4 regions of the Providencia sp. PROV_01 genome follow, and region 4 is predicted to be linked to each of the others. Evidence: predicted binding sites of a transcription regulator. Region 4 holds the regulator's gene; each other region holds the start of a gene.
The links. Region 4 encodes Fur, which represses iron uptake genes when iron is present. Its sites were predicted from a motif close to ATAATAATGAGAACNACTATCAA; they were not measured.
Positions count from the first base shown of each region.

Region 1: sodA (superoxide dismutase [Mn]) is a predicted target of Fur. The motif match lies at 4,070-4,092, and genes of this name have one in related genera.
Region 2: ftnA (non-heme ferritin) is a predicted target of Fur. The motif match lies at 2,176-2,198, and genes of this name have one in related genera.
Region 3: ACU696_RS17380 (TonB-dependent hemoglobin/transferrin/lactoferrin family receptor) is a predicted target of Fur. The motif match lies at 3,314-3,336, and genes of this name have one in related genera.

Region 1 covers NZ_JBRFKD010000002.1:470,772-478,695, reverse strand. Annotated here, with positions in the region: gene ACU696_RS02950 (ABC transporter ATP-binding protein) at 1-791, shown strand, start outside; gene ACU696_RS02945 (ATP-binding cassette domain-containing protein) at 784-2,418, shown strand; gene yiiM (6-hydroxyaminopurine reductase) at 2,510-3,187, opposite strand; gene sodA (superoxide dismutase [Mn]) at 3,325-3,951, opposite strand; gene acs (acetate--CoA ligase) at 4,369-6,324, shown strand; gene ACU696_RS02925 (DUF485 domain-containing protein) at 6,520-6,831, shown strand; gene actP (cation/acetate symporter ActP) at 6,828-7,924, shown strand, end outside.
Region 2 covers NZ_JBRFKD010000002.1:2,510,014-2,517,937, forward strand. Annotated here, with positions in the region: gene pabB (aminodeoxychorismate synthase component 1) at 1-879, opposite strand, end outside; gene ACU696_RS12260 (YoaH family protein) at 1,004-1,183, shown strand; gene yebF (protein YebF) at 1,364-1,729, shown strand; gene ACU696_RS12270 (DNA polymerase III subunit theta) at 1,805-2,035, opposite strand; gene ftnA (non-heme ferritin) at 2,326-2,829, shown strand; gene copC (copper homeostasis periplasmic binding protein CopC) at 3,068-3,454, shown strand; gene copD (copper homeostasis membrane protein CopD) at 3,456-4,352, shown strand; gene ACU696_RS12290 (YebY family protein) at 4,417-4,764, shown strand; gene ACU696_RS12295 (DUF1480 family protein) at 5,186-5,419, opposite strand; gene ACU696_RS12300 (PqiB family protein) at 5,567-7,906, opposite strand; gene yebS (membrane integrity lipid transport subunit YebS) at 7,881-7,924, opposite strand, start outside.
Region 3 covers NZ_JBRFKD010000002.1:3,569,586-3,577,509, forward strand. Annotated here, with positions in the region: gene moaA (GTP 3',8-cyclase MoaA) at 1-71, opposite strand, end outside; molybdenum cofactor riboswitch at 61-200, opposite strand; gene ACU696_RS17380 (TonB-dependent hemoglobin/transferrin/lactoferrin family receptor) at 633-3,299, opposite strand; gene ACU696_RS17385 (FecR family protein) at 3,434-4,375, opposite strand; gene ACU696_RS17390 (RNA polymerase sigma factor) at 4,378-4,875, opposite strand; gene ACU696_RS17395 (gluconeogenesis factor YvcK family protein) at 5,167-6,075, shown strand; gene uvrB (excinuclease ABC subunit UvrB) at 6,290-7,924, opposite strand, start outside.
Region 4 covers NZ_JBRFKD010000002.1:3,432,141-3,440,064, reverse strand. Annotated here, with positions in the region: gene ycaO (30S ribosomal protein S12 methylthiotransferase accessory factor YcaO) at 1-1,457, opposite strand, end outside; gene ansB (L-asparaginase 2) at 1,652-2,695, shown strand; partial or broken gene ACU696_RS16790 (oxidoreductase) at 2,855-3,001, opposite strand; gene chiP (chitoporin ChiP) at 3,565-4,962, shown strand; gene ACU696_RS16780 (bactofilin family protein) at 5,139-5,672, opposite strand; gene fur (ferric iron uptake transcriptional regulator) at 6,313-6,762, opposite strand; gene fldA (flavodoxin FldA) at 7,031-7,558, opposite strand; gene ybfE (LexA regulated protein) at 7,713-7,924, opposite strand, start outside.

The sequences.
Region 1 (7,924 bases), 3.0 Mb from region 4:
CAGAACGTATTCGCCAACTTCTAGCTGAACCGGATATGCATTACGGAGAAAAGGAAATTACCCCATCCCAAGGTGAGCTCAAACTTGTCCAAGTTGACGTTAAAATAGGTGATAACTCAATATTATCGAATATTAATATCACCGTAGCCCCCAACGAATTTATTGCTATTGTCGGAACGTCTGGAGCGGGAAAAAGCACCTTAATACAACTTATGGCGCGCTTTTTAGACCCAACAGAGGGAAATGTCCTCTTTAACTCGGTTCCATTACCACTGCTATCATTAACTAGTTTGAACCGTACGGTTTCCATCGTCATGCAAAGCACCCCGCCTCTGCCTTGTTCTGTGCGTGAAAATCTACAGCTATTTGCCCCTAACTCCACTGAAGATGATATGTACCGTTACCTTGGTGAGCTCAACTTATTATCACTGGTAAAACAACAACCTAAAGGGCTGGATGCCGTAATAGAGCAAGATATGGTGTTGTCCGGTGGAGAGGCTCAACGCCTCGCGATTGCACGAGCATTGCTATCACCAGCGCCTTTATTGCTGCTTGATGAACCGACATCCGCACTTGACCCTCGAAATGCACAGCGGGTGCTTAATTTATTGTATAGCGAGCCGCGAACTTGTGTACTTATTACCCATGACTTAAACGGCTTGAATCTCGCAGACCGCATATTATTGTTAGACAACGGAAAATTAATCGCACAAGGCTCGCATCAACAACTTTCAATACATTCAGAACCCTATCAGCAACTTTTACGTGCATTGGAGGAGAACTGTGCTTAAACGCTTATTGTGCACCGTACGTAATGCTATATTTTGGATGACCCTAAGCGCTGTTTTAGAGGGAATTAGCGGGTTATTTTTATTTGTTGTTATTTTAGATTGGCACCTTGATACCACTATGCCATTAATACTATTCACTCTTTCTAGCTTAACAACACTCGCCGTAACATTTATAGCCACCCAGAAAGGCTATGTTGCAGGGGGATTGGTGATGCGCTATCTTGCTACGGCACTTATTCGCCATCTGCCGCTTTCATTGCAACCCATTTCAAACAGCAACCAATTAATTTCAGGACCTGTATCACAGGTTATGTCTGTACCCGCACATTTACTCCATCCTATTATTAGTGGGTTACTCACGCCCTGTACTATCGTGATTGGAATGTTAGTCTATCAAGGTGCATTTGGCGCTATTTTACTGTTTATACTCCTTTTGTTATTAGTCTCTTTACGCTTATCTGCCAGAAAAATTGCCTTTTTTGAACGAGCAGCTCATGAATCAGAACAACAAGCAATGAGTGCACTCAACCAATATGCGCTCCACCAGCCATTGATTCGTCGCTCAAATACCCATTATGAGCAGCTGCATCCCAAATTTGCCTTAGCATCCCAATATCAAACTCAGAGACAGCTACAACGAAGAAGCTTGCCATTTCACTTATTATTTTCATTAATGGTACAAACCGCGTTTATTACGCTCTTTGGGTTCGGTATTTATTTAGTTGATCATGCAAAGATGCCATTAAATATGTGGCTAGCAGGGTTAGTTTTATTAGCGCGCTTAATTGAACCTATGTGGTTACTTTCTCATTTAGATCAATCAATTAGACAAATGAAAAAAGCAATTCAACGAATCGAAATAGCCTTGCAGGCTCCGGTATTAACATTTCCTTATCGTTCATCAACACCCACTATCGATAGCGTTAGCTGTGAACAGTTATCATTTTACAGTGACAATAAAAAATGCATTTTACAAAACATAGGTCTTAGCTTTAAGGAACATACACTTACCGCCATTGTAGGGCCATCAGGAGCAGGAAAAAGTACATTATTAAGCTTACTCGCTCGCTTACAAGACCCAACATATGGCAGTGTGAACTACGGTAATAAAAATATTAAAAACCTATCACAAGAGGTGTTGTGTGCTCACCGGGGAGTCTTACTACAAGATAGCCGTTTATTTTGCGGTAGCGTACGCCAAAATTTGGTACTTGATGATGATAATATTGATGACCGGGTAATCAGTGCATTACTGACACAACTTAATTTCACTGCCAATCATACGTTCTTAGAAAAAGAGGTTGGTTCTGGCGGTATGTTACTTTCTGGAGGACAAAGACAACGGCTGTGTATTGCAAGATTGATTCTACAGCATCCTAATATCATTTTAATGGATGAACCAACAGCAAGCCTTGATAACATCAATACAGCCTCCGTGATTGACCTTATTACTCAAGCCAAACAACAGACACGTATCGTCGTCACCCACCAGCCTAATCTAGCCCGACAAGCAGATGAAATTGTGTATATGGAGAAAGGAAAAATTATCGCTCAGGGAACACATCTCGAATTAATGGCGAATATCCCGTGGTACCAACAGTTTATACAACAAACACCTAAGACATAGGCATTCTCAGTATCGCACGTTATATTACTAGCAAACGCTTATGGCTAAAGACTCTCTTTGTTATAAGCGCACAATAGCTTTTCGCTAGCGATTAACGTTTACCAAACAACCGGTGCTTAAACTCTTCGATGCGGTGGTTATCTAAACGGTTCTGCATGGTTAAGCTCCAACTTGCGGATAACCCTGCAGCACTTAACAGGCGCTGGTATAGTTCCTCATCATAAGGAGCGTGAAATGCAATCATAATGGCTTCTTGTACTGAAATATCACTATTGCGGCTCAATAGCGTTAATGGCGCATTTTCACTAACATTGCCTGTTTTAATGACACGGTACAACCAACCACAGCGCCCATTGTCTTGCATCATTTGTGCAAAATTTTCAATTCCCGTTAACCCATTGAGCTTATAACAAGGGGAACGAGGTTGAGTGACCTGAATACGCGCATCACCCCATGCAAAAATATCCCCAATAAATACGTTTTCTTCAGTCATACCCAACGTTGATATATTTTCCCCAAATGCAGAGGCAACAAATAAATCGGCTAAATCAGGATATGCATTGACCCAGAAATCATAATGTTCCCTAGGATAATGGCAAAGTGCTCTATCTGGCCCACCATGGAAGCGCTTTTCAGCTTGTTCATCGCCATCAAGCCCCAATTGCCCTAACATCAATAACCCGTCGGCAGCTTGCTTATGAATAGCGCTGTGCCCACAAGACTGGGTTGCTTGGACTTTACCGATAAAGACCTGGGGAAAATATGACATGAACAGTGCTCTCCACTTAGCAAAGTAATAGATCTTCCATCATAAAGAATGCCAGTAGAGATAACAATTGGTGGAGTACAAATAAAAAAAGCGCAGCATTAACGCTGCGCTTATGGCAAATAAATTATCTTATAAAATTATTTAGCTTTTGCTGCAAAACGTGCCGCTGCTTCATCCCAGTTCACAACTGACCAGAATGCTTTAATATAATCAGGGCGGCGGTTTTGGAATTTCAGGTAATAAGCGTGTTCCCATACGTCTAAACCGATAATTGGGTAACCAGATACGCCTGAAATAGCCTCACCCATTAATGGGCTGTCTTGGTTAGCAGTTGAAACGACAGCTAATTTACCGTCATCTTTCAGAACCAGCCATGCCCAGCCAGAACCGAAACGTGTTGCAGCTGCTTTTTCAAACAGTTCTTTAAATGCATCAACGCTACCGAAATCACGCTCAATCGCAGCTTTCAGTTCGCCTTTTAATTCAGTACCTAATTTCAAACCTTTCCAGAACAGACTATGGTTTGAGTGGCCACCAGCGTTGTTACGAACAAACGTACGTTGATCAGCTGGGATTTGGTCCAATTTTTGAATCAAAACATCGATATCTAAACCCGCTAATTCAGGCAGTTTTTCTAACGCTGTATTGGTGTTAGTCACATAGGTTTGATGGTGCTTGGTATGGTGGATTTCCATGGTTTGCTTGTCAAAGTGTGGTTCCAGCGCATCATAAGCATAAGGTAAAGCAGGTAATGTATAACTCATATTATTGTCTCCAGTGACGTAAATACCGCTATGTTTCTCATTTTTACCACAAGGCTCATAGGGTAAACACTTGCGTAACTTCGCACCTTGTGAATAACTATCTATTATAGTTATTTTACTGTTAATGAAAATCATTATCAAACCCATAGTAAATATATGGATATTTATATTCGCTATGAGAACTCCTTTATTCAGTAACTAATACCAATAACCCCATCGTTTATTTTTCTTTAAATCTACCTTTTATTATATTTTTAGCTTTATATTTCAATTTGATATTTAGCATCAAATGATAATCCTGCAAATCTCATTACAATTAATACGTGATCTTCCGCGCAAAAGAAAAACAAATTTAAAAATCGTGCTTTAGTTAACCATTTTTTGACATAGTATTAACATCTGCAAGGAGATAATAATATGACTCAAATAACTAAACATCCCGTTCCTGCTGAAATTGCAAAAAATGCCCTGATAAACGAACAACAGTATAACGATGAGTACCAACGCTCGATTCAAGACCCTGAAGGATTTTGGGGCGAAAAAGGAAAAATCGTTGATTGGATTAAACCTTATACACGTGTCAAGAACACCTCTTTTGACCCCGGCCATATTGATATCCGCTGGTTTGAAGATGGTACGTTAAATTTAAGTGCAAACTGTTTGGATCGCCATCTGGCTGAAAAAGGCGACCAAACTGCGATTATTTGGGAAGGCGATGACCCCTCATCGTCAAAAAATGTCACTTACCGCGAACTACACCATGATGTTTGTCAGTTTGCTAATGTTTTGAAACAACAAGGTATTCGTAAAGGCGATGTTGTCGCCATTTACATGCCGATGGTTGTCGAAGCTGCTGTCGCGATGCTGGCTTGTGCTCGTATTGGCGCGATACATACAGTCATTTTTGCTGGTTTCTCCCCTGAGGCGGTCTCTGGTCGCGTTATTGACTGTAAAGCAAAGCTAATCATCACCGCAGATGAAGGCTTACGAGCGGGTCGTGCAATTCCATTAAAGAAAAATGTGGATGACGCACTCGCTAACCCGCAAGTCACTACGGTTTCTAATGTGATTGTTTACCAACGTACAGGCAATGCGCCGAGCTGGGTAGAAGGGCGTGATCTCTGGTGGCACGACGTCATCAAAGGGGTCAGTGCAGATTGCCCTCCAGAAGAAATTAACGCAGAAGACCCACTGTTCATCCTATATACCTCTGGTTCTACAGGTAAGCCAAAAGGCGTTCTGCATAGCACTGGCGGTTATTTAGTCTATGCTACACTGACATTCAAATACACCTTCGACTACCATCCAGGTGAAGTCTATTGGTGTACTGCAGATGTGGGCTGGGTTACAGGCCATAGCTATTTGTTATATGGCCCATTATCCAATGGTGCTAAAACATTAATGTTCGAAGGGGTACCTAATTACCCAGCAGTTAACCGAATGAGCCAAGTGGTTGATAAACACCAAGTCAATATCCTTTATACCGCCCCAACTGCTATCCGTGCATTAATGGCCGAAGGCGATAAAGCCATTGAAGGTACAGATCGCAGCTCATTACGAATTCTCGGTTCAGTGGGAGAACCCATTAATCCTGAAGCTTGGGAATGGTTCTACAAAAAAATTGGTAATAGCCGCTGCCCAGTGGTTGATACATGGTGGCAAACCGAAACAGGTGGTTTCATGATCACACCACTTCCGGGAGCAACCATGTTAAAGCCAGGGTCTGCAACATTGCCATTCTTTGGTGTTCGCCCTGCATTAGTCGATAACCTTGGTGAGCCTATCGAAGGCGCCACAGAAGGTAACTTAGTGATTGTTGATTCATGGCCGGGCCAAGCCCGAACCTTATTTGGCGATCACGAACGCTTCGAGCAAACCTATTTCTCAACCTTTAAAGGCATGTACTTTAGTGGTGATGGTGCTCGTCGTGATGAAGATGGTTATTACTGGATCACAGGCCGTGTTGACGATGTACTGAATATTTCGGGCCATCGTTTAGGTACTGCAGAAATAGAATCAGCGCTCGTTGCACATCCGAAAGTGGCCGAAGCTGCAGTGGTCGGGATTCCTCATAATATTAAAGGCCAAGCAATCTATGCTTATGTCACATTAATATCTGGGGTTGAGCCATCACCAGAGCTATACACCGAAGTTCGCAACTGGGTTCGTAAGGAAATCGGCCCTATTGCCACCCCGGATGTACTTCACTGGACGGATTCACTACCTAAAACTCGTTCCGGTAAAATCATGCGTCGCATCCTACGAAAAATTGCATCAGGAGACACCAGTAATTTCGGAGATACCTCCACGCTGGCCGATCCTGGTGTTGTCGAAAAACTACTCGAAGAAAAACAGTCTATGAGTATGTCATAACGCCAAAAGGCCAACTCATAGAGGCGGCCTTACATACATCCCAACAAGATGGTTTACTCTAAATAATTCGAGGGGTAGCTAGGCGACAAGCGAACGAAGCACGAGGGGCATACACAAGTATGTAACTCGTGTGAGTGAGTGTAGTCAACAAAGCTGCAACTTGAAGTATGACGAGTATAACAGAGGAGAACTCTGATGAATGCTACTGCTTACGAAAAGGTAGAGGATAACCCTCGCTTTAAAGAACTGGTTAGAAAACGTAGTCGCTTTTCATGGTTGTTATCAATAATAACGCTCGTGCTGTATGTTGGTTTTATTTTTCTTATCGCTTTTGACCCAAGCTGGCTTGGAACACCAATATCCGAAGGTTCATACATTACAAGAGGAATTCCTGTTGGTGTAGGGCTGATCGTCATTTCATTTGTACTAACGGGGCTTTACGTTATCCGGGCTAACGGTGAATACGACCGTTTAACAGCAGAAATTTTAAAAGAGGTAGAAAAATGAAAATATTGCTCTCACTCATTCTCTTTTTTACCTCCTCAATAGCGTTTCCCGATGCATTGACAGGGGATGTTGAACGCCAGCCTGTGAATATTCAGGCGATTGTGATGTTCTTACTGTTTGTCGGCTTTACCTTATATATAACTTACTGGGCGTCAAAAAGAACGCGTTCTCGCTCTGATTACTATACTGCAGGCGGGAAAATTACAGGTTTCCAAAACGGGATGGCTATCGCGGGCGACTTTATGTCAGCGGCTTCCTTTTTAGGGATCTCCGCCCTGGTTTATACTTCTGGCTACGATGGTCTGATTTACTCGATTGGCTTCTTAATTGGCTGGCCGATCATTCTATTCTTAATTGCCGAGCGCTTACGTAATTTAGGTCGCTATACTTTCGCTGACGTCGCTTCTTATCGATTAAAACAAAGACCAATTCGCATTCTATCTGCGGTTGGTTCTCTGGTTGTTGTTGCACTGTATCTTATTGCTCAAATGGTGGGTGCGGGTAAATTAATTGAATTATTATTTGGTCTCAATTACCACGTCGCGGTTGTTATTGTGGGTATATTGATGGTGCTGTATGTCCTATTTGGTGGAATGTTAGCCACAACTTGGGTTCAAATTATTAAAGCCATCTTGTTATTAGCTGGTGCAACATTCATGGCTGTTATGGTTATGAAGCATGTTGGCTTTAACTTTAATACCTTATTTAAAGAAGCCGTAGAAGTTCATAAAAATGGTATTGCTATCATGAGTCCTGGAGGGCTGGTCTCCGACCCTATATCCGCCTTATCCCTTGGTTTAGCATTAATGTTTGGTACAGCAGGCCTCCCTCACATTATTATGCGATTCTTCACCGTTAGTGACGCGAAAGAAGCACGTAAAAGTGTGTTCTATGCCACTGGATTTATCGGTTACTTTTACATATTAACCTTTATTATTGGTTTTGGTGCCATCGTTCTTGTCAGTTCCAATCCTGCATTTAAAGATGCTGCTGGTGCATTAATTGGTGGCACCAATATGGCCGCTGTACACCTTGCTGATGCAGTTGGTGGTAATTTCTTCTTAGGCTTTATTTCTGCAGTTGCATTCGCCAC
Region 2 (7,924 bases), 920 kb from region 4:
ATTAGACAATTTTGCTACTTGAGCAAGGTCATCTTGTTCATTGTCTAAGCGCGGAAGCGTTCCTTTGATTGGGCGGGTTTGAATATCTCCATCTTGCAAAAAGATAAAGCGTTCAGGTGAAATACTGATAACCGCATTTTCGGGAAGACGTATAAAAGAAGAGAAGGGAGCACCATTGCGATCAAGTAGTGCTAAAAATGCATTCCATTCATCCCCTTTATACTTGGCTTTAAATCTTTGCGCTAAATTGATTTGATAGCAATCACCATTACGTAAATATTCATGGATGCGCGCAATATTATGATGATATGCCTCTTCTGACATATTGGATTGCCATGCAGAGGTTAATTGAAATTTATTTTTACGTGGCCTTTTTTGGTTGTTTAGCCAAGCTAACCGGGCATCAGCATCATCATAACTAATTAATGTAGTGGTTTTATCATGATGATCAACAATGAGAGCCCATAAGTAGATGCCAACTGCCATGTCTGGAAATTGTAGTTCTGCGGTCGAAATTTCAGGTAATTTTTCAATGCGGCGCCCTAAATCGTAACTCCAAAGGCCGAGAGCCCCCCCGTTGAAGGGACACTCGGTCTCTTCCTGGCGTTTTGGTTGGTATTTATCCAGCAATCCTTGAAGGAGTTTAAAAGGGTCTGACTCAGAAACGAGAGAGGCGTGATTTTGTTCTGTAATAGTTGTTTTAAGCTGATAAGTCGTCAGTGTGGCAATCGGGTCAGCAACGATAATATCAAAGCGATTATGTAAGTGTTTTGCATTACCTGAATGTAATAACATCGCCCATGGCAGGTGTGCCAATGGGGTAAAATAATCAATGGCTGCATTTGGGCTATAAGGTAGTTGGATTTTTTTGATAACCATAATGATGAGTTTAAATTTCCGCAAGTGAATCAATACAGGTTAACATATATTCTTATCTTAATAGTCGAAGAAATGTTAAAATCTTAATCATTGATTTTAGTCTTTTATTCATGAGGTTTAAACCATGTTTTCTGGTATGCCAGCACTTAATCACGAAGAACAGCAAGAAGCTGTTGAAAAAATTCATCAATTGATGGCGGAAGGTATGAGTAGTGGTGAGGCGATTGCAATAGTCGCTCATGAAATTAGAGAAAAGCACCAAGGTAAAGAACAGATCCACGTTCGTTTCGATGATGAAAATTAATAATCTATAAACATACTATTAACATTCATGCATAAATCTGATAGATTAATATTAGTTAAGTCATTCTATTTATCAATGAAGACTAGATAATAACCAGAAGATAACTGGTATCTGGTAGGCTGAAATAAGCCGCTAAACTAATCAAAAATCTTTACCTAGTAATAGGTATCGGAGGATGGTATGGAAGCGAATCGAAAAATTGCTGTAATTTTAGGTGCTTGTGCTCTGGTTTTTAGTTCTTTTGCGTTAAGCGCAAATAATGAAGAAGGTAAAGCTGCGCCTTTCGTCAGTTGTGGTACGCTAACTGAGCCACAAATTGCAGCACAGGTGAAAAGTGACTTTATGCATAATCGTTTGCCTCGTTGGACAGATGAAAAAGCGGCTTTAGGCAAAAAAGCGGTTGCTTGGGTCAATGATAGTGAAGTCACTAAAACTGAAACAGGTTACACCGTGCCGTTGGTTGTTCGAGGTGCAAAATCCGATTTGCATTATTCAGTTGCGGTAGACTGCCAAAATAATACCGTGACATATAATACAACTAAATAAATTTTTATTGAATATCAAGGGATAACCATTAAGGTTATCCCTTTTTTGTGTCATTTTTTCTGTGTATCCGTGAGCCTAGCGATTACGTGGTTCATAAGGCATACGAGCAAAATTTTGTGACAGCTGACGGTAGTATACTAATCGCTCTCTGAAGTATTCCCTTAAGTGTTCAGGTTGTTCTCGCTCAACAGCTTCAGCAATGATGGCAATGTTATAGCGTTCTTTAAATGCAACACCAGAAGCCAAAAGGTCGACATTGACCTTATCCATTTCATCTTTAGGCAATAAAGCAAGGTTGTGACTCATATTTGATCTCTACAGTTAAATTCATACCTTATTATTGTAACTGGATAATGAGAAAAAATCTCATTACATTAATTGTAATAATAAAAATAAGAGTTAAATTTATCTATTTATATATTTAGCTATTAATAGAAAAACAGGGAAAGATAATGAGATTGATTATTATTGTTTTTAACAAAAGTTATTAATTATCAGTAAATTGGATTTTTTTGTTTTAAGATTGTTTTAGGGTTTTAATTATTGTAATACTGTGCATAATATACGCATGAATGATTAACCGATAAGGCTTAAATATGTTAACTACAGATATGGTCAAAAAATTAAACGAGCAATTAAATCTTGAGTTTTATTCTGCAAATCTCTATTTGCAAATGAGTGCTTGGTGTAGTGATAAAGGCTATGAAGGCGCTGCAGCGTTCTTAAAAGCACACTCACAAGAAGAAATGGAACATATGCAGCGTTTATTTGATTATCTTAGTGACACTGGGGCGTTGCCACTGTTAGGGCAAATTGCTGCGCCGCCCGTTGATTTCAAATCAATTAGTGATGTATTCACCCAAACTTATGAACATGAGCAATTAATTACTCGTGAAATTAATAAATTGGCTCATTTAGCAATGACAACACAAGATTATTCTACATTTAATTTCTTACAATGGTATGTTGCAGAGCAACATGAAGAAGAGAAATTATTTAAATCAGTACTGGATAAACTGGATATGGTGGGTGAGTCTGGTAAAGCACTATTCTTGTTAGATAAAGATTTGAAAAACCTGTCTGTGGCAACGCATGTCTAATCTACACACCAGTAAGTAGATAGAAATCTAGTTTTTCTCTCTACTTGATGCATAAAGACCTCTCTAGGCTTATGGGCATGAATTCTGTAATTCAATGTTCATAAGTCTTTTTCTTTTCATTTTGTGTGAAAACTCACAGGATAGGCCGATAAAACCCATTTTTAAGCGGTAAAATGGTTTGTTTTCCGTATAATGATTGGTAATTATTCTAAATTCACCTGCAAATTAAGAGGTTACTATGCCAATTAACCCTATTAAATCTTCATGGCGCAAACTTAGCGCTGTCGCCGTTCTATTTTTAGGCATGTCTTTCCAACAAGCATTTGCCCATGCACAATTAAAAGACCAGCTTCCTGCTGAAGGTACGGCAGTGGAGCAAGCGCCAGAGTCAATCTCATTAAGCTTTTCTGAAGGTATCGAAGTTAATTTCACTAAGGTCAGTATTATCGGGCCTGAAAATAAAATAGTAAAAACCGGTAAAGCAACGTTAGACCCGAGTAACGACACTAAAGTGGTCGTTCCTGTGGAAGACAAGCTCATTGCTGGGAAATATGATGTTAATTGGAGCGTCGTTTCTGTCGACGGACACAAAACAAAAGGAACGTATAGCTTTACAGTGAAATAATATGTCACTAGAAGCTTTTTATACCCTTATTCGCTTTATTCATTTTATCGCTGCAATATTGATGTGTGGAATGTCAATATTTGCAGTGGTACTTAGTCGCGGCTCATTTAATTATTTATTAAGCCGCTATTTGAATAAAGGCATTTTCTTTTGTGCCATTGTTACTGTCTTAACAGCCTTCAGCTGGATGATTGCGCAAGCGGGTCTGATGGGTGATGGTTGGGAAGATAGTATTGATTGGCAGATATGGCAAGGGGTTTTAGGGACGTCATTCGGCCAAGTATGGCGTTGGGAACTTTTGTCATCTGTATTATTGCTATTGGTCTTATTTATAAAATCAATTCAATTACGATTGAAACTAATATTAGTTTTTTCAGTGATCCTGCTTGGTTTGCATGCCTTTATTGGGCACGCGGCCATGCATGATGGCCTACTCGGAACATTCCATCGTATTAATCAATTTATTCATCTCATTAGCTCTGCATATTGGTTTGGCGGTTTGTGGCCATTTTTAATTTGCATCCAATTTTTGCGCAATAAAAAAGAAATGGCAGAAGGGATGGACAAACAAATTGTGAATACCATGATGCGTTTTTCGCGCTTCGGCCATATCGCTGTTGTACTGGTGGTCATTACAGGGATCATTAGTGCAATAACACTTTTACCTGGCTGGCCATTAAATTATTCAGGGTCAGAATACCAATCACTACTTTGGTTTAAGATCATTTTAGTGGGAGGAATGCTTTTATTAGCGATTATCAATCGTTATTACATCGTACCTATTATTAAGCAAAAAGGGCGAGTCAATTACCTAATCATTAACAGTTGGGTTGAGTTACTGTTAGGTACGATGGCGATTCTTTCTGTGGCAATTTTTGCAAGCTACCAACCAATCTAGCTAAACTTTTATATTTAATTGATAATATGTAAAGATATCTTCAATGTTTAATAAGGTCACTACCATGAAATTTAAACTCATTATTTGCTCACTGTTATTGGGTGGAACCGTGAGCACTGCTTTTTCTGCACCGTTAACATCCGTGAGTAAAAAACAATTTGGTGATGATTGGCCATTTACTCGAGAGGAAGTCATGTTAGAGTGCCGTCATAATGGGGCTTTGGTCGTCATTAACCCTGCCACGCTAATGCAATACCCATTAAACGACATAGCGACTGAATTGATGATCAAAAAAGAAATTAAAGCACAGCCTATTGATGTGCTGCTTAAGCCTACCGATAGCACCAAAACAGTTGAGGAAAGAATATTACCTATAAAAGAAGCTGCTGCAAAATTGTGTGCGAGCAATTAAGCTTATCTCTCAGTTAAAATTATCAACCTAGAAGGGATGTGGAAAACAAAAATTATTGTTATTATTCAATGCATTAATTAATTGAAAGGTTTGAGTGATTGTATGTATAGGTATAACCTATTAAACAAATAGTTCAATTTTAGAAAATTAAGAAATAAATTGTGTTAATAATATGTAAAATTTTTGATAATAAACATGGTAAGAACGTGCATTGAAAGCTAGTATTAGAGTGTACTTTGTAACGTCTCAATGGCAATTTTAGCGCACGGCTCTGCCAGAGCCATTTCCCAAGGCCCGGTAATCGGAATCTACCAGGCCTCTTTTTTTGCCTATTATTTTGTCAGTTCTCATTTCATATCAGCTTATCGGTTCCTACCTATTTATATGCTTAGTAAATAACCTAAGAGTACTAACAAAACTATTAAGCAAGTTTCATCACCCAATGGTGATTTTCTTTGTCATAACGATCACGGTAGAGTAGAACCGGTTTTTCATCTAAAGTGGCAGGAATACTTGTATGCTCGTCCCAGCCATCAAGTTGCATGCAAAAGTCTGTATCAGAATCACATGGAATACTTACTGTATCACTTTTATGGGAAGCCATAACCGCATCATTAATTTCATAGGAAGATATTTTCAATTTTACAATACACATAACAGCACCTCATTCATCGATTTTAACCATATATAATCAGCTCAACGAATTTAAGCATAGTATAAATGGAATTAATTTCCAAAATAATTTTTAAGGTGCTTGTGAGGAAAGGGTGCTATATATGGTTAATATGCACCCTAATAGTGATTATTTTTTCGGGATAGATGTTCCCCAGTCCACGTAATCTTTAGGGGGCTCTAATTTTAGGATGAAATGCTGTTCAGGCCTAGCTTGTGGGGCTAGAGGCACTGACGGCGGTGTAGCAAGGGAAATACCGCCACGTACAAATTGCTTGAAAGTCCCGCTTTTGGCAACGCCACCGGTTAAACCAAATGAAAAGTTAAAACCGGAAGACTGCCAAAACTCGGTATTATTGCGAATAAGATATTGGTATTCCTTGCCAATACGTGTCGCAACATATACGCGATCGGAAAGCTCTCCCAAATAGAGACCTGTAACAACACCGACTTCTAGGCCCCTAAACAAAATAGGTGTACCAATTTGGATTGCGCCTACATCAATAGCATCAAGGTAAATAGTTAAGCCGTCTAGATAACGCGAGTCTGTAATATTGGCAGTTTGTAATTCAAATTGATAACGGCTTTTACTGTTACGTCCCGGTTCAGCACTGATATAAGGCTGCAATATGCTATCTAAATTATTTAAACCCGCAGGGGATAATTCAGGTGTTACCACAGCGAAGCGACTTCCTAACCGGGTAAAGGTACTGACATATTCGGGGTATAGAATTGCTTTTGCTTGTACTTCACGTTTGTCAGATGACAATTTTAATGATTCAATTTGACCAATATTAATACCTAAATAACGGATTGGCATGCCTTCGGAAAGCTTTGATGCATCAAACGTGGTTAGCGTAATAATGCTTCCTATTGCCTTCGCAGAGGTTTCATTTGGGTAAAGTGTGTGTTGTCGAGCAGTATTGGCGACGCCACTATCTAGGTTATCAAAGCTAATTGCACCGCTAATCGCTCGGCTCAGAGGCGCAGCTTGAACGGTTAAACCATTGCTATTAAGCTGAACTTTTGCGCCGCCTTCAGCCCAAAATACACTATTTTCTGTGAGTAAATGAAGATATTCATTTGAAATATTTACATTGATAGCAAACCCAGCTTTAGTTGGTTTAATGTCAATGATTTTGCCGACTGCAAATTGGCGATAAAGAACAATAGAACCGGCCTGAATGTCTGGTAGTGTCGTGGTATTTAGGGTGATAGTTGTAGGCGGTAAAGCGCCTAAAATACCCGCTTTTGCATTATCATCACTACGATATAAAGGAAAGGTTTCGGGAAGTTTATCTTGGCTTTGTCCAGCTATCAGGTGAATCCCGCCATCTAACCATTCTTGGGGGGTAGCGCCTTGGAATTGTAATCCATTAAGGCCTAATTGGATATCCACTCGGCTATTTGCAACAAATTTACTGTCTTCACGGACAAGGTGCTGGAACTCATCATAGATTAAGATACTAAAATTCACTTTTTCAGTTGCCAGGTGACGCTGTAACACCTCACCAACTTGAATGCCTTTATAAACAATGGGCTGGCCTTTATCGACACCATAAGTGTCATGTGCCCAAAGTGTTAGCATGAGGGGGTCTTTACCGTCTTGTTCTGCAGTTTTGGCTATTTTTTTACTATCTTGCAGAACAAATTGTTGTCCTTCTTCTGCTTGAGGACTGCTTTGTGGTGAGTCAAAAGCAATGGCGCCATTTATCACAGCAGAAAGGCTTTCCATTTTTACACTGGCTCCAGATTTAAGGTCGAAGCTACCTTGTAACCCAGATACATTCCAAAACTGACTCTCTTTACGTACTAAGTGAGAATACGGTTTTTTGATAACAGCAGAAATGGAAACACCTTGGTTATCTGGCAAAATGGTATAGTCTGAAATATAACCAACAGGTACTTTCCGGTAATAAATCGGAGAGTTTTCGTTTAATGAACCTAAATCTGGCGCAGTAAGGTGAATAAGTAATTCACCTTTATCTATGTTTAGCTGCGGTGGCGTATCCTGTGCAACAAAAGAGAATTGCTCTGTTCCCGTGCTTGGTAACATACCAATATAGTTCCCACCAACTAACGCATCAAGGCCAGAAACGCCTGCTAATGATGCCTTGGGGGTCACTAACCAAAATTTAGTTCCTGAATTCAAGGCTGGACGCATGTCTTTATTCACACTAGCAGTAACAATAATGGTTTTCATATTTTTACTGATAGCAACAGATTGCACCAAACCAACTTCAACACCTTGGTAGCGGATAGGTGTTCGGTTGGCAACTACTCCGGGTGCAGATGTGAACTCAATAGTAATATCCGTTCCTCGTTCAACCCAATGCTGAAACAAAAGCCAACCGGCAATGAAAATAGCGACTAAAGGCAAAAACCAGAAAGGCGAAATATGTTTGCGTTTACGTAATAGAGCTTCTGATATTTCTTCAGAGGGTTCACTTTGCGGGTTTTGATTTTCCATAAGAATCCCAAATTAAAC
Region 3 (7,924 bases), 140 kb from region 4:
TTGCAAACATCTGTTATAGAAAGTCGGAGATAGTAAAATTTCCGGTCAAATTGATCGACAAGTTGCTGCATAATCACACCTTTCCAAGTACGGGAGATGCAGACATTTCTATCTTGCACCCTGGTGGCTCTAGGCCACGGCCAGTGCATCATATTCAGTCGTTCAAACTTAGACGCAAAGGCTAGGAGTTTTATTTGGAACCGAGTCACTGATTTTAAACTGTAAAATGCGTCACTCTGTTCACTTAATTTATGTAAGGATTCTAGCCGATAGAAATTGAAAAAGCGAATTGCAATTCGATATATATCATTATATACAACGACTTACAAAAAATATTATAGAATCACCGAAGCTATTATTATCACTGATAATTTTCCATTTTAGATGGCTTTAAAAAACATAATTTCATACTAATTGATTAACATCTCTAATTATTTAATTAAACATTTATTGATATAGATCTAAAATGGGGAGCAAGCTCCCCATCTAATTGTTTACGTTATCAATATCAACACTCAACGCTTATCAAAACCGATATTTCAAATTGAATAATTGGCATATCAATTAAAAATAAATAGTAAGGTGCAAAATTTATTAACCAATAACACGACAGCGTAAAGTATGACGTATATTTAGAAACGGTATTCTATCCCGCCCGACACCGTTCGCCCTCTACCTAACGTATTGGCCAAGCTTTCCCCATAACTAACCACGTACGCCCGATTGGTCAAGTTTTCGACATTTCCTCGAATAGTTAAATTATCGGTTAAAGCATAACTTGCATATAAATCAATCAATGTATATTTAGGCCAGTCAGCTAAGTAAGGGGAATTTGATTGTACTGAGTAGTCTTGAAAACCTGGCGTGAAGCGAACGACTACACCACCATCGAGTTTTCTATCAAACGCTCGCCCACCTAATGTAAAGGAACCACGATCACCGGGTAAGTTCGCTGCACTGCTGAAAATGGCGCTGCTGTCACAATCCACATGGTTATTTGATGCCTCATTTGGCTCAACATACCAGTTACCTGGGCCAACGTCTTCGCCATACTTCAATACACCACCTAGCCATGCAGGATGTGAACAAAATTTATTTTTGCCAATCATATGGGTAAAGGTCAGGTCTGCATACACAAAACCTGCGTCGTAATTTAGTTGATATTCAACCCCTCTAAAACGGGTCGCAACCAAGTTGTTGCTATAAGCAGCATTTCCAATATTAGGGCTAACCATCCCTGGTTTCTTACGGTCAATCGCTAAGTTAATGTAGTTATCTACACGTGTATCAAAATAGGCAACTTTTGCCACAAATCGGTCTTCTTCGATAAACAATTGCGGATAATTGATGTTCATCCCCACTTCCCAAGCATTTGAACGCTCAGGTTTTAAATACGGATTGGGAAATTGAGTCGAACTACTGTGAGCACTTCCTGTGGTTAACGTTTCTGTAATCGCTGGCGGGCGCCATGACCGCCCATAACTGGTAAACAATTCCATCCATTCAACATTAGGACGTACCGCTAAACGAATATGGGGTGAAAATGCCCCTTCTGAGTTATCAACATCCCAATTTTCCGTCGTCATAACAACCTTGCAATCACGTAACCTTCTTCCTGTACATGGATTGTCTCTGGTATAAGGAAGTACTGCATAACTCATACTCGTTTGGCCTTTGAGAGAATAATAGTCATAACGCATTCCCCCTTCTAATGTTAACCAATCATCATATTCATAAGTCAAATTAGTGAAAAGTGAGCTCAATGAACGTTTTCCGTCCGGTGTCACTCCACTCGCCGCTTCACGTGTCGAACTACTACTCGCTTTGTCTTGGAAAGTTTCCAAACCATAATGCGCTTTTAATACATTGTTATGGTTAAATTCAATTTCTGAATGATTTTCAAGCTGTATCCCTACCGTTTTGACTCGAGTGTCCATCTGGTAGCCATTATTATAAATTTGGCTAGTGGAATAGGTGTCTGTATTGTCTTTGGTATCAACAAAATACACTTTTCCTTTTAGCTCGGTGCTCCATGGTTTATCGCTAAATTGAGTGTAATCAAGGGAATAATTCTTGGCTGTTACATCACTGAAACCGCTACTTTTCCACCCTAGCTTATAAGGCCACGAGCTACCTAAATTCGTTAGCGTTCCTGCATTTGGCGTTGCCACTTTGGTTTCTAAGTAATTAAATTGTAAACGCTGTTCGTCACTTATATTCCAACCGGCTTTTGCCAAATAAGAGGTCATTCGGTAATTACTGTCATTAATACGAGTGTGTTTTAATTGGTGCGCAAGTTCATCATAATGCCCTGCCCCATTATTGACTCGAATATTACCGATATTACCGTGAGTTCCTGGTTTATAATCCCCAAGACGTCGTTCACTGGCCGCAAATAACAAATCCGCGTTTTCATTCCCTAATGCCAGCACACTACTGCCAATAAAATGAGTATTATTTGACCCCGTACTCGCATGTAATTTTCCACCAAAAGTTTTATCTTTTGATAAAAAATCAGACGCATTGACTGTATTGAAGGTCGCCACACCACCTAAGGTTCCACCGCTTCCCATTCCACTTGTATTGCCCTTTTGTATTTCCACCCCAGAAAGCAGTTCTGAGTCGATATACATAGAACCATTGCGCTGCCCATGTCCGCTTTTTTGAAAGTTTTGCCGCATACCATCGATATTCATATTCACACGACCATAATCCTGTATCCCACGGATATTCACAGATAAAGAAGGGTCTTGTTGGCTAACACTCGAATAGACACCTGTCGTTAGCTCTAACACATCAGCTATGTGCTTTGGTGGGCGGTCATCAATTTGTTTTTTACTAATTACACTGACAGATGATGGACTGTTATATACCCAATCCCCTTGTTGGATCTGGCTTGCTGTGACGGTAATGTTATCTAGCTTAATCACCGAATCACCGGTAATAGGCGCGATACGCTCTATTGTTATTCGGTTATTTTGTAATTGATATTGCACAGGGTTTGAACCAATTAATCGACGTAATCCCTCCTGTAGCGTAAAGCTTCCTTTCAAGCCTTGACTTTGTAAGTCATTAATTTCTCGGCTCTGAATGATTATTTCTACCTTTGCTTGCCTAGCGAATTGCAGCAAAGCATTTTCAAGTGAACCTGCAGCAACAGAAAATGTTATTTCCTGCTGTGCGGATGCTACCGCTGAGTTAGCCTGTGCTAGATTGAAAAATGAAAATGCAGGTAACGTAAATAATGCAAGGTGAACACAGAGTGTTGCTTTTTTATAGTGGTGCTTTTTTTGAGTCATTTCCCATCCCTAAAATGATAATGGTAATAAAAATCATAATCACTTAGATTAAGACGCGGGAATTAGGAAAACCCGTAAATAAATTTTAAAAAAATAATTTATTATTATTCGATATCTATATTAATTATTAATAATCAATATATTAAAGTGAAAAATGGGATTTCATAAACGGATAAGCCATATGATGACACCAAATGCGTTAGCCCACTATCAAGTGTGTTAATTTGTAATACACCACTAATGTGCCCTACTCGCTCCTCAGTCAATAAAATAATTTGCTTGTCACGGTATCGATTTATTTCAGCAATAACCTCCGGAAAGGTTTGCTGCTGAAAAATAATTTGTCCTTCTCGCCATACCGTAGAATGTGAGTTGACCATTGAAGTCATAGGCGTTATATCTGATTGATATTGAGTGAAATTTCCTGCTGGAATGACCATTTCTTGCCCTGAGAATAGTGACACCTTTACACTGTGTTGATAAACACTGACTGCCACTTTGCTATTTTCATTATCAACTGAAAATTCAGTGCCAAGTGCCTGAGTTATCCCATTTTTCGCCATAACCTGAAAAGGCCTTGGTTCCGTATCCGTTTTTGGTGCAACAGTAAAATAAGCACGCCCTCGTAATAAATTAACTTGCCGATACTGCGGGCTAAACGCTAATTGCAATTGCGCACCACTGTCGAGGTCAACACGGCTACCATCAGGTAAGGTAATATGCTGTATTTCACCGATTTTCGCATAGTAATCCACTGGCTGTGTATATTGAAAATACCAAATTGACATGGATAACACACTCACTAGCACAACCGCCGCTATTGATAAACCAATATAGCGAGGCCGCCTCTTTTTATTCATTCCCTGTTGGTTATCTACTGTTTGTTGTCGCGGTTTATTGGCTGTTAATGCCCATAATTGCCGTGCACGATAGTATGTAGACTTATGTAACTCTGACGCATTGAGCCAAGACTGGAAATCTTCATTTTCTTGCGACGTCAGCTCTCGTTGCGTGGTTTTAACAACCCACATTGCGGCTTTGTTTTCAATTTCAGATGGACTATCAGATGGCTTCATGACTAGTCTCTCCATTTATGAATTAGCATTGCCAATGCATTGGCTAAATGTTTTTCGACTGTGCTTAATGAAATATTTAAGCGCTGCGCTACTTCCGTTTGAGCTAATCCTTCTTCTCGATGCAAGCGAAATATCTCCTGAGTCCTGGGCGGCAAAGATTGAATAATTTTCTGAATTTGTGCAAGTTGTTGATCATGAATAACCGTGGCTTCAATACCTTTTACCCGCGATGGGATCTCTTGCCATTGTTGGTCACTGATCGCCATTAATTGTTGTTTTTTCTGTAGCCGGAAGTGGTCAACCATCAGGTTTTTCGCAATTCGATACAAATACGCATCAAAATCTTGAATAGTTGATGTTTTCATTAACTCTGCCATTCGAGCAAAGCTTTCCTGTGTGATATCCATACTTAAATTATGGTCTTTAAGGTACATATTCAGATAACGGCATAACGACGATGAATGGCGAGCAAACAGGCGCTGTAATTCTGAATCAGACATATTGATCCATAAAATAAATAATGAAAATGAGAATTATTTACATGATATAGATAATAATTTAAAATGAAAACTCCCTAGCGCATTTTTCCTTCTAAGACTCACATCAATACAGAATCGTCTCTTTTATTGTTTTTTGTCACAGTACTTAAGCTAAGAATGATGTTTTATGATAGATTAACGCCCAATTTATTTTAGTCGCCATAAAACGGGCTTAGCGTAAAAAACGCATTTCGTAACTCGCTGGTTTACTTGCTTTTATAAGTACTGAAAATTAACTGATATAGGAACACTATGCCGAATTGCAGTCTGGCGGATCTCAGGCATGTTGTCGCTCTAGGTGGCGGGCATGGACTTGGTCGCGTGATGTCTTCACTTTCTTCTTTAGGTTCTCGTTTAACGGGTATTGTTACCACAACCGATAATGGGGGCTCAACAGGCCGTATTCGTCGCTCTGAAGGCGGGATCGCTTGGGGAGATATGCGTAACTGTTTAAATCAGCTAATTACTGAACCATCCATTGCTTCTGCGATGTTTGAATACCGTTTCAGCGGTAATGGTGAACTTTCAGGCCATAATTTAGGTAATTTAATGTTAAAATCATTAGACCACCTAAGTGTTCGTCCGTTAGAAGCCATAAATCTTATCCGTAATATGCTAAAAGTTGATGCGCAGTTGATCCCGATGTCGGAATCCCCTGTTGATTTAATGGCTATCGATGAAATGGGCAATGAAGTATACGGTGAGGTGAATGTTGATGCCTTACATGAAATCCCGCAAGAATTACGCTTATACCCGACAGTAAAGGCAACGAAAGAAGCCTTACAGGCTATCCACCAAGCAGACTTAATTATTATCGGCCCCGGCAGCTTTTTTACCAGTTTAATGCCATTATTGCTTTTGGATGAAATTGCAGCTGCACTGCGCGAATGTAAAGCCCCGATGATTTATATTGGTAACTTAGCGAAAGAAATTAGCTCCCCAGCAGCAAACCTGTCTTTGCCTGACAAGCTAAAAATGATGGAGCATTATATTGGTTGCCAAAAAATTGATGCGTTAATCCTTGGCCCTCGCACACAAACAAGCAATATCAGCCCTGAACGCAAAATAATTCAACGGGTACTCGAAGCTGACGATATTCCCTATCGCCATGATAGAAAGCTGTTACTGCAAGCCATCGAAGAAACCATCAACTTGTTATAACCCCCTAACCGCCATTCCGCTGCTAAATACCCGCAGCGGAAAACCTTCCCTAAAATTAGCCCTTTGTTTCCTGTATTTCCACAAAATCTATTTTCAAAATACTTTGCGTTGTGGGTAGGCGGCAAGTGAAGGCAGCTCGGGGAGCATACATAAATATGTGACCCGAGTGACTAAACGTAGCCAACACCCCCCACAGCGTGAGGTATGAGGAAAATTACGAATTAGCGATAAACTGAGAGCGTATCTCCTGCAATTCGTCTCGGACTCGCGCAGCCGCTTCAAATTCAAGATCTTGAGCATACTTATACATTTGCGCTTCAAGTTGTGAAATCCGTTGCTCCAACTCTTTTGTCGACATCGATTGGATATCAACCGAATTATTATTTTTACCATTGTCTTTCGTACGGTTTTTTCCTTTACCACCCACTTTGTGGCCAATTTGCAGGATATCACCGATTTTCTTATTCAAACCTTGTGGTACGATTCCATGTTCTTCGTTGAACGCCATTTGTTTAGCACGGCGACGCTCTGTTTCTGCAATCGCTTTTTGCATGGAGTTGGTGATCCTGTCTCCATAAAGGATTGCCTTACCATTTAAGTTACGAGCCGCACGCCCTATGGTTTGAATAAGTGAACGCTCTGAGCGCAAGAAACCTTCTTTGTCCGCGTCCAAAATAGCCACCAGAGAGACCTCTGGCATATCCAAGCCTTCTCTTAATAAGTTGATCCCAACCAGTACATCAAACTCACCAAGTCGCAGGTCGCGAATAATTTCCACACGCTCGACTGTATCGATATCTGAGTGAAGATAACGCACTCGCTCACCGTGCTCTTCGAGATATTCCGTTAAATCCTCTGCCATACGTTTTGTTAAAGTAGTGACTAATACACGTTCATTTTTCTGTACACGGATACGGATTTCAGACAGTAAATCATCCACTTGGGTAGTAACTGGGCGGACTTCTATAATCGGGTCAAGTAGGCCAGTAGGCCTAACAACTTGCTCAATCACTTCATTGCCTGATTTATCAAGCTCGTAGTTACCCGGCGTTGCCGACACATAAATAGTTTGAGGAGCTAAGGCTTCAAATTCTTCAAAGCGCATTGGGCGGTTATCTAATGCAGAAGGAAGACGAAACCCATATTCAACTAAGGTTTCTTTTCTTGAGCGATCCCCTTTATACATCGCGCCTATTTGCGGGATAGTAACGTGAGATTCATCCACCACCAGCAAGCCATCTGCGGGTAAGTAATCAAATAGTGTCGGCGGTGGCTCACCAGGAGCACGACCCGATAAGTAGCGTGAATAGTTTTCAATACCTGAACAATAACCGAGCTCATTCATCATCTCTAAGTCGAATTGCGTTCGTTGAGTAATACGTTGCTCTTCCAGTAATTTATTGTTTTCTAGTAATACTTTTCGTCTATCCGCCAATTCAACCTTAATTTGTTCCATTGCCTCAAGAATGCGTTCTCTCGGTGTGACATAGTGCGTTTTTGGATAAACGGTGAAACGAGGAACACGATGTTGTATTTGCCCTGTCAATGGGTCAAATAATGACAACCGTTCAACTTCGTCATCAAATAGCTCAACACGTAAGGCATACTCGTCTGATTCCGCAGGAAAAATATCGATAACCTCACCACGGACACGGAAAGTCCCCCGCGTAAAAGCTTGGTCATTCCGCGTATATTGCAAGTCCGCTAAACGCCTTAAAATTGAGCGTTGGTCGATGATCATGCCATCCGTTAGGTGCAACATCATTTTTAAGTAGCTGTCAGGGTCACCCAAACCGTAAATAGCCGACACAGAAGCCACCACAATCACATCGCGACGTTCGAGTAAGGC
Region 4 (7,924 bases):
TCAACCCAAGCAAGTGCTTGTTCAAGGTCTCCACCCGCTAGTGCCAACATGGATTTTAGTTCACCAATACGCAGGTTACTCCACCCATTGTCTTTACCTACTGCCAAACCAAGTAATTCACGAACACGGGTAAAATCATCTAAACCGTCGTCATCTAATTGCTCGATAAGGGCAAGATAGTCTTGTTTTTCCCATTGGCTATCAGGTAGGTTGATAATGGTGTCGCGTAAATAAGCGCCCATCGCGTTATTGGCGATATGTAAGTCTTCAACTGGGTAAATATCAGACATACCTGGGACTAAGATTCGGCAAGCGTAGACACCCAAGTGGTTATAATCTGCAATATAGACTTCAGCATCTAATGTATTGAAAATACTGATAAGTGTTGCAAACTCTTCTTGAGTTGTGCCTTTAAAGCTCCAATCTGCAAAGGCATAATCGGCATCATCTTTAAACAGCTCCCAGCTAATTAAACCGCTTGAATCAATAAAGTGAGTTTCAAGATTCGTGTGCTCAGCCACTTCTTCGTCATCAAAGGTCGGTGCATTAAACACATCGAGGTCTTTTAAGCCACGGCCTTGCAGTAATTCCGTGACGGTACGCTCAAGGGCAACACCAAAGTCGGGGTGAGCACCAAATGAGGCAAAACAAGTCCCATTTTGTGGGTTAAATAACACCACACAAATCACAGGGTACTGGCCACCGAGTGATGCGTCATAACAGAAAATTGGAAAACCTTCTTTTTCTAAGGTTTCAACCGCTTCAACTACCGCAGGGTAGCGTGCCATGACGTCTGCTGGGATAGCCGGTAGGCTAATACTTTCAGCAATGATTTTATTTTTTACAAAGCGTTCAAAGACTTCGGAAAGCCCTTGTACACGAGCTTCGTTGGCTGTATTGCCCGCAGACATCCCGTTAGAAACATAGAGATTGCCAACAATATTCATTGGAATATATACAGTTTGGTTGTCTGATTGACGGGTAAATGGCAGGGCACAAATACCGCGTTCTTCATTGCCGGATTGTAAGTCAATTAATTGGCTGGCGGCTAAGGCGTTGTCGGGGTCATAAAACTTAATCAAACGATTGTCTAATAACCCTTCAGGTAAGCTATCATCTTCGGTTAATGGGAACCATTTTTCATTAGGGTAGTGGACAAAATCCCCTTCAGCAATAGATTTACCTAGGTAGAAATCCGCAAAGAAGTAATTCGTTGATAAACGCTCAAAATACTCACCAAGCGCTGAGGCTAATGCAGCTTTCTTGCTCGCCCCTTTACCATTAGTAAAGCAAAGTGGGCACGCTTTATCGCGGATATGTACAGACCAAACGTTAGGTACAGGGTTTAACCAAGAGGCTTCTTCAATATCAAACCCTAATTTCTTTAATTTGGTTTGAAATGCATCAATGGAATCTTCAAGAGCGGCATCTTTGCCGGGAATAAAAGTTTGGCTCATTGTCAGTCACTTGTGAATAGAGTGTTTCAAACGGGCTATGATACGGATTTTTGCTGCAAGCCTCACGCTTTTTATTCATTCATAGATAAATCATCTTAAAATTCATTATTTATCCTAAAATAATTGTATAGGTCACATAAAATTCAGCACAATTCCACATAATAACCGAAGTTTATTAATGAAAGGAAAATAGGATGAAAAACAGAAATAAAGCGCTTTTGGCGACATTGGTTTCACTGTTTGCCGTATCCGCTATCGCTCAACCGAATATTACGGTATTGGCGACAGGGGGAACGATAGCAGGTGGTGGTGATTCAGCCACATCCTCCAGTTACCAAGCGGGTAAAGTAGGGATTGATGCTTTAATTAATGCGGTGCCAGAAACCAAAAAAATCGCTAATTTAAGCGGTGAGCAATTGGTGAATATTGGTTCGCAAGATATGAATGACCAAGTTTGGCTGGCACTGGCGAAAAAAATTAACCAAGATTGCGATAAAACAGATGGTTTTGTAATCACTCACGGGACTGATACTTTAGAAGAAACGGCATTCTTCCTTGATTTAACCACGCAATGTAAAAAGCCCATTGTCTTGGTTGGTGCAATGCGACCGTCAACGGCTTTAGGCGCTGACGGTCCTTTGAACCTGTATAATGCAGTCGTTTTAGCGACGGATAAGTCTGCTGGAGAGCGCGGTGTTTTGATGGCAATGAACGATAAAGTCGTGCAAGGCCGTAATGTGATGAAAATGAGCACCACTGAAGTACAAGCGTTTGATGCCGTTAATAGTGGGGCAGAAGGCTTTATTCATGATGGTAAAGTTACTTATTTCCAAGCGGCGCAACCTCGTAGTGACAAAGCGGCATTCGACGTCAGTAAGCTCGAAAAGCTCCCTGCGGTAGGTATCGTTTATAACTATGCCAATGCATCAGCAGCTCCTGTGAAAGCCTTGAGAGAAGAAGGGGTTGAAGGAATTGTAAGCGCGGGTGTGGGTAACGGTAATATGTATAAGACTGTCTTTGACGCTTTAGCAAAAGCAGCGAAAGAAGACGTGGTTGTCGTTCGCTCAAGCCGTGTACCAACAGGGTATACGACAAGAAATGCCGAAGTGGATGATAACTTATATGGTTTTGTTGCTTCAGAAAGGTTAAATCCGCAAAAAGCGCGCGTATTGCTGCAATTAGCCTTAACTCAGACTAAAGATCCTCAGCAAATTCAGGCATTATTCGAAAAATATTAATTATCAAAACGAGTATTTATTTCATACAGCGGGGTGCAGTAGCCTGTACCCCGTTAGTTTTGCTGTGACAATAAGGCAATATTATTGAATGCTCGAATTACACAATGTCATCGATAACGCCACCATCAACACGTAAGGCTGCACCGGAAGTCGCTGCAGAGAAACGGCATCATTAACACGTATATTGTTACGGCCATTAATCAAAACTTCTGCGCCACAATTAGCGAGGCCTTTAGCAATTGCATAACCAATTCCAGCTGTTGATGCACTGACTAATGCGCGTTTGCCTGTTAAGTCTATTTTCATTTACGAACTCTTTATATTGAAAAGGAGAGTTCATAATAGCAAATGATAATGCGGTGCTTTTCTTAATAATGCTGTACATTTTATTTGATTATTTATTGAGAAATTTTATAGCTGTGTATGTTATTTTTCAGCATAACAACATTTATCCTAATTATTTGACTCAGTAATCTGATCTATTTTAAGGCAATTAGGTCAATGTGGTGATAGAACTTAGCGAATTCCTACAGAATAGACGAAATTAAGGAACAATTAGTTAATTTATTGATTTTTTCTTAAACACTTCCTTATACGTATCCCATGCATATTTTTTATATTTATCAATCAATTACTTTTTATTTTTAGCAAGGTCATCATCGGTGATAATGACAGTTAATTAAAATTAATGTGCCGTTGATCATATTTTGGCAACAAAGCCTGTATCTGTGTTGATAATTCGCGTTGCAAAAAATAGGCTAAATACATCGCAAGAGATATAACTCATTGTGAATATTTAGATTTAAATGGAAAGTTAAATCGTATTTCGGCCGAAAAATAAAATTAAAAAATATTAGAGGAATACAAGAATGGTTAATAAAAATGTCAATACTGGCAGGAAATTGCTCGTCTTAAAAATTGCAATAGCAATGCTTCCTATTGGTTATCAACCAATCATGCATGCGGAGCAATTTATTGAAGATTCAAAACTTACAGGTGGCCTTTACTACTGGCAACGCGATCGTTCACGTAAAGATTTAGACCCAAATAGCGATAAATATAAAAAGTATGCGGATAATCTTAAACACTCAACATTTAATGCCAGTCTTGATTTCTCATCCGGTTATTTTCAGGACATCATCGGGCTAGATTTAGCGGGTTTTACCGCTATTGAGTTATCTAATAGTGGGCCAGCTGCACCCAATGAAATCGGCTTTAGTGATGCGAAATCACGTTGGGATGAAAAATGGACTGGAGATCGTAGTGGTGTGACTTTTTATAAGGCTGCTGCAAAATTGAAATATGGCCCTTTCTGGGGTAGAGGTGGCTATATTCAACCTACTGGTCAAACTATACTCGCATCCCACTGGAGCTATATGCCGGGTACATATCGCGGATTAGAGGTAGGCGGGGTGTTTGATTTTGAGCAAAATGGTGAACTTAGCATGTCCTATATGTGGACTGACCGCTATAAAGCACCTTGGTACCGTAGCATGTATGACTTTCGTGAAGCGGATGGTGAAACTGGGATCAGTTATTTACACTCAATTGGCTTTAAATATGACTTTAAAAACAATTTAGTCTTAGAAGGGGCATATGGGCAAGCTAAAAGCTATATGGATCAATATTTTGCCAAGGTTTCCTATGCAGTTCCTGTTGTTGACCGTGACTTACGTATGTCTTATCAATTTTATGGTGCAAAAGATAAGGTTTCAGGCGGTGGAGTTAACGATGTTTATGACGGTTTAGCTTGGTTGCAAGCGATGACACTAGGCTACACTTACGATGAATTTGATTTTAAATTAGAAGGAACCTATGTAAAAGCCAAAGGTAACCAAGGTTATTTCCTACAGCGTATGACCCCCGGTTGGGCAACATCAAATGGTCGCATGGACATTTGGTGGGATGGCCGTTCGGATTGGAATGCTAATAATGAAAAAGCCGTTATGGCCGGTGTTATGTATGATTTAAAAAATTGGGACTTAGCTGGATGGAAGGTTGGAACCTCATATATTTATGGATGGGATGCTAAACCAAGTACTAATAGCCAATATGCTCAGGATGTACGCTTAAAAGAAAGTGCATGGAACTTTGATATTTTATATACCGTACAATCAGGTCGAGCAAAAGATACGCTATTTAAACTGCATTTTACCAAGTATGATAACCATACAGATATTCCGAGCTATGGCGGTGGTTACGGAAATATCTTCCAAGATGAAAAAGATATTAAATTTATGGTGATGATGCCATTCACGGTATTCTAATTAGTAAAATCCTTTAGTAGCAATGACTGCTATAAAGAAACTAAAGCAGTCATTTGCCCTGATAGCTAAAGGCTTACCATATATTTTTAATATTGAATGGAATATTAAGACAAGAATAAACACTTATATTAAGAGTTAAAAATAAGGTGAATTTATTCACCTTATTTTATTTTTGATTACAAGGATGCGTTATTTACACTTTCATTGAGTATAAGGGTATCTTGTTTTAATTTATCTTTTAATACGGTAACTTTTTCTGATTGATGGGGTGGGTTTTTAACTTGTGCTTGGCCAGATAAAATTCCCCCTTTTTTAATTGATAAACTACTGTAATGGATAGTACCGTGGATTTCCCCATTATTTTCAATACAAATAGTATCAGATAAGCATTCACCTTCAATACGACCATTAACCACCAGTTCTTTGCAGGTGATATTTCCCGTAACTTGGCCGTTTAACATAACTTTAACCGTATTTTCTTTTCCTGTTATATTTCCAATGACTTTCCCATAGATATGCACTTGCTCATTAGACGTAATATTTCCTTCAAAAATAACGTCCCTAGAGATAATCGTATTCGATTTTTCTTCACTAATAGTCGGAGTTGACAGTGTTATTTGTTCTTCTATTTTTGTAGTCACTTCAGGCTCATTACTTATAGAAGGGGACGTCGCTGTAGGCGTGGGCTTGTTTTGTCTTTTGGTGAACATTTTACTTACCTTTTTTTGATTGAAGTATACGATCAAGAACAGTATTGATAATACAAACGAAAATAAGGTGATAGACGAATAGCTAAAAAACCACCCTATTAAAGTAAGAAACCAGAAGAAAAAACTTGTATTGAGAAAAAGATAGTTTTTTTTCATCAGTTAATCTCTTACAAATTACTAAAGTACTCAATTAGTTTAGTCAATAAATGTAATTACGCATTTAAATGATGATTTAACGTTATGACTACATTTGGATCATTAACTCTCTAATTTGGAGTTGAAATTATAGTAAGGTAATTAAATAATTTTAAATAGTATGAAGTGTTTGGAATCATCTATGATGTTATTTATATACCACTTTGATATGTAAAGTATTATTCTAGATAACGGAATATATTTATCTCTGAAATAATATAAGGGTTTTGATTTGAATTGCAACTATTATAGTTTTTATAAAAATCTTGCATTGTTGCTAAAATACAGTGATAAATAATTGTGTTTAAGTTACTTACTAGCAATTATCACTAATCGAGTAAAAAAGGGAATATTAATACTTAAAATAAAAAACCCCGATAAAATTGTATTATCAGGGTTTTGGCATTTTTAACCATGATGTTTCATCAACGATGGTTGAATACTATTACTCTTTTGCTTCGTGTGCGTCAGCATTGTCACGGCAATCACCATCTGCGCAATGACCATATAGATATAAACTATGGTTAGATAGTTTAATGCCATGGCGAGCAGCGATATTCTTTTGGCGGGTTTCAATGGATTCGTCAGTAAACTCAATCACTTTTCCACAATCTAAACAGATTAAATGGTCATGGTGATGCTGCTGAGTTAGTTCGAATACAGATTTACCCCCCTCGAAGTTGTGACGGGTTACGATACCGGCATCATCAAACTGGTTTAACACGCGGTATACAGTTGCTAACCCGATCTCTTCACCCATATCGATCAGCTTTTTATAGAGATCTTCCGCACTGACGTGGTGGCACTCAGGCTCTTGAAGTACTTCCAAAATTTTTAATCTTGGAAGAGTGACTTTGAGTCCAGCATTTTTCAATGCTTTATTGTTGTCTGTCATGCGGGTTTGTCCTGTATCTTAAATCATAAATTTAACAATAATGAGACATTTTTAACATCAATACAGTTGTCTTCTAAACTGATTTACAATTATAGGCATGGAAAATAAAAATAGAAACCATGCATTGTCTCATTATTTTGATAATCTCTTGAGAACCTATCCTATTAGGATACCTTATCGGTTATTTTAGACTACGCCACTGGCTTTGGGGTTCATTTTGTGTAAGACAGTGGTGTAATCTATGGGTAAGGGTTCTTTATGTAGTCTATCAGCCTAAAATTTCAGCTAAAGACATTTCTTCAGAGATTTGTTTTACCCATGCATCAACACGTTCATCAGTTAGCTCAGGTTGACGATCTTCATCAATAGCTAAACCAATAAAATGGTTGTCATCTGCCATGCCTTTGGATACTTCAAAGTGATAACCTTCTGTTGGCCAGTGACCAACAATAACAGCACCACGTGGTTCGATAATATCGCGGATCGTACCCATAGCATCACAGAAATATTCAGCGTAGTCTTCTTGGTCTCCACAACCAAATAAGGCGACAAGTTTACCTTCGAAATCAATCTCTTCGAGAGTAGGGAAGAAATCATCCCAGTCACATTGGGCTTCACCATAATACCAAGTTGGAATACCAAGAAGTAGAATGTCAAAAGCTTCAATATCTTCTTTGCTGCATTTCGCGATATCGTGAACTTCTGCTACATCTTTGCCTAATCTTTCTTGGATCATTTTGGCAATATTTTCTGTGTTACCTGTGTCACTTCCGAAGAAAATGCCTATGACTGCCATAAAGTGATTAACCTCTTGTTTTTCTAAGAGAGCTAGAGGTGAAAATTCGCCTTCTATAGCCCGTTTAGAACGAAAATAGATAGAATATTACGCCTTATTTTGGCGAAAAAATGTTGCTAAGTCTGTCAAATTTGTGTGATTTATCAAGATAACGTTACTTGAGTATTGATGTATCAACATGTTCAAGTTGTGACATCAAAATTTCTTCGATCAATTCACTACGGCTTATATTTTTATCTTCAGCTAACTGATTCAATACCGCGACAGCGTCTTCGTTCAGTTTCAATTCAACTCTGCGCAATCCCTTCACTTTATCTCGTTTCAGTTGGTTGCGTTTGTTGATCCTCAGTTGTTCATCCCGTGATA